2 regions of the Pelosinus sp. IPA-1 genome follow, and region 1 is predicted to be linked to the other one. Evidence: riboswitches for the same ligand, from Rfam matches in the RefSeq annotation. Region 1 holds a riboswitch; the other holds the start of a gene.
The links. Region 1 has a riboswitch for cyclic di-GMP ahead of QSJ81_RS01490 (HD-GYP domain-containing protein). Riboswitches for the same ligand answer to the same signal wherever they lie in the genome.

Region 1 (2,205 bases):
TGATAAATTTTTATCACGGATTAAACCGGGTGGTGCGATTGTTGTTAATTCTTCGATTATAGAATCTACTGCTATTCGGAATGATATTACACTTATTTCCTTGCCAGCAACAGAGATTGCCAACGAATTGGGAAAACCAGCCCTAGCTAATATGGTATGCCTGGGGGCACTTATTCCAAACTTGAAGTTACTCAATGTTAATGCCATAGAGAAAGCAATGCATGAAGTGGTAGGTAAGAAAAAGCCAGAACTCTTTGCCGTTAATATGGAGGCAATAAAAAAAGGGCTAGATCGGTAATAGCAAAAGGGCCTACTCTTTGGTTATCAAAGAGTAGGCCCTTTTACAGATCAGAAACGATATAGCATTTTTCTTATTCTTTAGGATTTTGAAATCTTGGAAATCAAAATTTGAGGGTTATCTGCTAATCGAATATCCCTAGTAGGCATATAGGGTGAGCCATCTGGATAAGAGATAAGGCGGATGACAGGTCGTTGTGGGGAAGAATTAGGGATGGAAACAACAACAGCCAAATCTCCCGTATTCAGTAAGACCTCCATGCCGGGCATATAGGTAGCTATCTTTGATAAGAAAATTCGCCCGTAAGTTTCGTCAAAACTAGTTCCGAGGCCAGAAGCAATAATGTTATATGCTTCGTCTGGTTCCATAGCCTTGCGATAAGGGCGGTGTCCAGTGATGGCTTCATAAACATCTGTTATTGTTAGTAAACGCGCATAATTGAGAATTTCTTCCCCTTGTAGTCCACGGGGATAACCTGTACCATCAACCTTTTCATGATGTTGCCAAGCCATATGAGCAACAAGACTTGAAATTTCCCATCGCTTGTTTACTAATAAATGAAATCCAGACTCTGGATGTTGCTTAATAATTCCAAATTCCTGTTCAGTCAAACGGTCAGGTTTATTGATAATTTCTTTATCTACTTCTATTTTTCCCAGATCATGAAGCAATGCACCGCAGGTAATTTCTTTGATTTGTACAATGGAAAAATCGCAAAAGCGGGCCAGTAATGCTGTGTATATGGCGCAATTTAGAGAGTGTGCTAAGGTATAATCATCATGGGTTGCAATACCCGTTAATTGAATGGCTACGGATGGTTGGAGGATTAATTCTTCTACAATATCAGAAGCAAGGCTGCAGATTGGATCCATGGCAAAATTTTCGCCCCGATTGACTTTCTCCATAGTAATACTTAATATAGCTAAAGCACGTTGTTGTGTTTCAAGGGAAAGATATTCTGGAATTTTTATATCGGCATATCGATTGTCTCTAATAAACAGGGCATTTACATCCAAATCTCGCAGTTTGTCGAGATATTCTTCAGTTAAAGTCACTCCCGAAGCCAACAATACCTGTCCCTTTTTATTTAAAAGATGTCGCGCTAATGTCATACCTGGGATAACATCGTTTAAACTGATTTGTCTCAAGATAAAAGCTCCTTTGTTGTATAAAAATCAGCATAAATTATGCTCGTGTTTCTAATCGATAAGGCTATTAGCAAAGTAAGCGTATAAAAAAAGCTTAACTGCATAATGAGCCAGTTAAGCTTATCATAATCATGCAGCGTGGCGATCATAGATCTTTAAAAAAATCCGTAGACCCTATAGCTTTGCGTCCATACTTTTCAGTATGTTTGCTAATAAAAGTTTTAATAATAGAAAACTAGGTAACTATCATTCGTGAATGGTGTCAGTTTTAAAATAATAGCATATAATTATAGCAGATTATGTCATATACTGAAGAGTATATCAGAAATTGTTAGCAGATGGAATATCTAGTCTTATTTTTCGATTTTTTTTTAGCGGTGGAATATTTTTTAGTGAAAAATCATAGTAGTAGAATAAGAGTGGGCGCTAATATCGTGGGAGGCGGCTGGAAATGCTATCACCTAGTTTAGAAGATTATTTAGAAGAATTGTATCGGTTGTCTCTAACGAATGAAATTGTTCGTGTCACTGATATAAGCCAAAAATTAGGGGTATCTTTGCCTTCTGTTAGTAAAGCCTTAGGGAAGTTAAAAGCAGACCAATATATTCATTATCAGCCATATGGTGTAATCAGCTTGACAGATTCAGGTAAAAAAATGGGAAGTTTTTTGGTTGAACGGAATAGACTATTACAAGAGTTTTTGACCTTGATTTGTGCTGATTGTGATAGCGATGCTGAGGCAGAAGCGATGGAGCATTA
Region 2 (2,205 bases), on a different contig from region 1:
AAGCTCTTCAGAAGAAGCCGATACTATTTCACTTGCCTCCTGAACTTTCATAATCATTTGACTAAAATTCCCAATCGACGTTGATAGAGCCTTTGCTAGAATTCCAATCTCGTCATCCGATGAAGAAGTAATGGCTACAGAGAGATCTCCGTCACCAATCTTCGCAACTTGCCTAGAAATCTCTTCAATTGGACGTAATAGTCTAATAAGAAATATCCATGCAACAAAACCAACAACAAGAAGAGCCACTAAAAGAGAAATTACCATAGTAGTAAGGCTTGCATAAAAGTCACTTATAATTTCACTCTTAGGCATACTAACAATTGCCACCCAGGGGGTATTCTTAATTGGTACAGCCAAGGCTAAAGAGTCTCGACCGCTAGAATCGGGATAAGGGATTAATCTCCCTGAATTCTCCAGCAAGGAATGTAACATATTCTCTGGAACTTTTATTTGCTCTTTTATTATATCTTTATTTGTGTGAGCTAATATTGATCCATCTTGAGCTACAATTCCAGCCACACCAGTTTCACCAACCTTAACTTGGTCGAGAAAACTTTGTAGGGTTTCTAAGGAGATTGACTGAGCAACAAATCCCGCCATTTTACCGTCCTGTGTTTTGACAGGTTGCGTAACTATGACTGAGGGTATTCCTGATGCCCTGTTCACTATTACATCGCTAATGTGTGACTTTTGATCCTTCATCGTGTCTTTAAAGAAATCTCGGTCAGCTACACTTCCTCCTATCGTTTTCGCATCGTAGGGAGCTATGGCAAATCGTGCGCCTGAAGAATTGATAAATACCAGACGATCAACTCCCCATGTGGCTGCGAAATATGTATTGATCTTATCTTGTACACGGGAAGCATCTCCAGATTTGAGGTCAAGATCTTCACTATAATATTTACCGCTTCTTGAAAATGAAGCAAATAATTCACTTGTCTCACCCGCCAGCTGAGAAGCCTGGCCATTCATTGCTACTTGATTGTTATTCAATGTTCTCCCATAGAGAACATACATACCTGACCCTCCGACGATAAGCCCTGTCATAAGAAGGGCAATCACTAATAACGTAACGGTTTTTGCTTTAATAGACATCTCTTACTCTCCTTTATTAAAAACTAAATACTAATTTATTTGTAAATGATCTCATGCATTTATAAATCCTGCGAAGTTGCTAGTTATGAAATACTTCAACTGTAATCTCCATGCATAATTTCATTAATAAATCAAAAATCCCCAGACGAATGCCTGGGTTTCAATACCTTTTTCAAGGGAAACCTGGCAATCATAGACCAAATGTCCTTAGACCCATAGCTTTGCGTCCCTACCTTTCAGTAAGTTTGCCAAATATATAATTTTCTACATTTACAATATCATAATTATAAGACGAATAAATTATTATAATATTAACGTTTGGTTAATATTACTAAAACATAGCGTGTAATTACCTCTAGTATAGAACATAGCGATTGATAACGGTTATCAATATCAATCATTATATTCTATACTGTTTAATTTTGTCAACACTTCAATTGTCTTCCTAGAAATAAAAGAGCCTTCGCAATAATCCGCGAAGGCATGAATTTATATATGTTATTGCTTATCTTATAGAGAGTAATGTGACAACGAAAAGCGTCAATTACGCCTGGATCATTTCAAGGAAGGCTTCAATACGTACCCGTAGCTGTTCCGTATCGCTACTTGAGTAGTCAGTTTCCACTTGGATAAATGGTAAGCTAAACTGTTCATCCAGATATTTTTTTATGGAATAGGATTCCACATTATAAGTATGACAACCAATCCAGGTCAAATCTAACACCCCGTCGACTTTGAAGTCCTTTACCAGGCGTCCCAGTAGTTCATAGCGACCAGGATTAGGTGACATACAAGAACACGCAATAGCCAAATATTTTTCGGCAATAGCCTCTAGAGGGTCTTTATTTTCATCTTCGTCAACCAGCATGTCTACTGGTTTATAGCCGTTACAGTTTTCTTGACAAACTACCGTTCCTCCTAGTTCTTCAACCAGCCTTATTACTTTTTCTGAGCCTAGTCCAACCGGTACACCAGTGAGTAAAATACGAGGTCCCGCCTTATGTTTGTTTTGCTCTAAACCAGCTTTAACAGCAGCGTTCAATTCTTCCAGCATAGTTGCAACTTTTTCTTTATCCGGATAAAATCCCCGATTGTGGGAAACTGTCA

Region 2: it holds a riboswitch for cyclic di-GMP, as region 1 does, so the genes downstream of both, QSJ81_RS14240 (methyl-accepting chemotaxis protein) here and QSJ81_RS01490 (HD-GYP domain-containing protein) in region 1, are expected to answer to the same signal.

The regions. Positions count from the first base shown of each region.
Region 1 covers NZ_BSVC01000001.1:338,522-340,726, forward strand. Annotated here, with positions in the region: gene QSJ81_RS01485 (2-oxoacid:ferredoxin oxidoreductase subunit gamma family protein) at 1-298, shown strand, start outside; gene QSJ81_RS01490 (HD-GYP domain-containing protein) at 379-1,446, opposite strand; cyclic di-GMP riboswitch class I at 1,576-1,667, opposite strand; gene QSJ81_RS01495 (metal-dependent transcriptional regulator) at 1,898-2,205, shown strand, end outside.
Region 2 covers NZ_BSVC01000005.1:311,920-314,124, forward strand. Annotated here, with positions in the region: gene QSJ81_RS14240 (methyl-accepting chemotaxis protein) at 1-1,098, opposite strand, end outside; cyclic di-GMP riboswitch class I at 1,273-1,358, opposite strand; gene QSJ81_RS14245 (double-cubane-cluster-containing anaerobic reductase) at 1,643-2,205, opposite strand, start outside.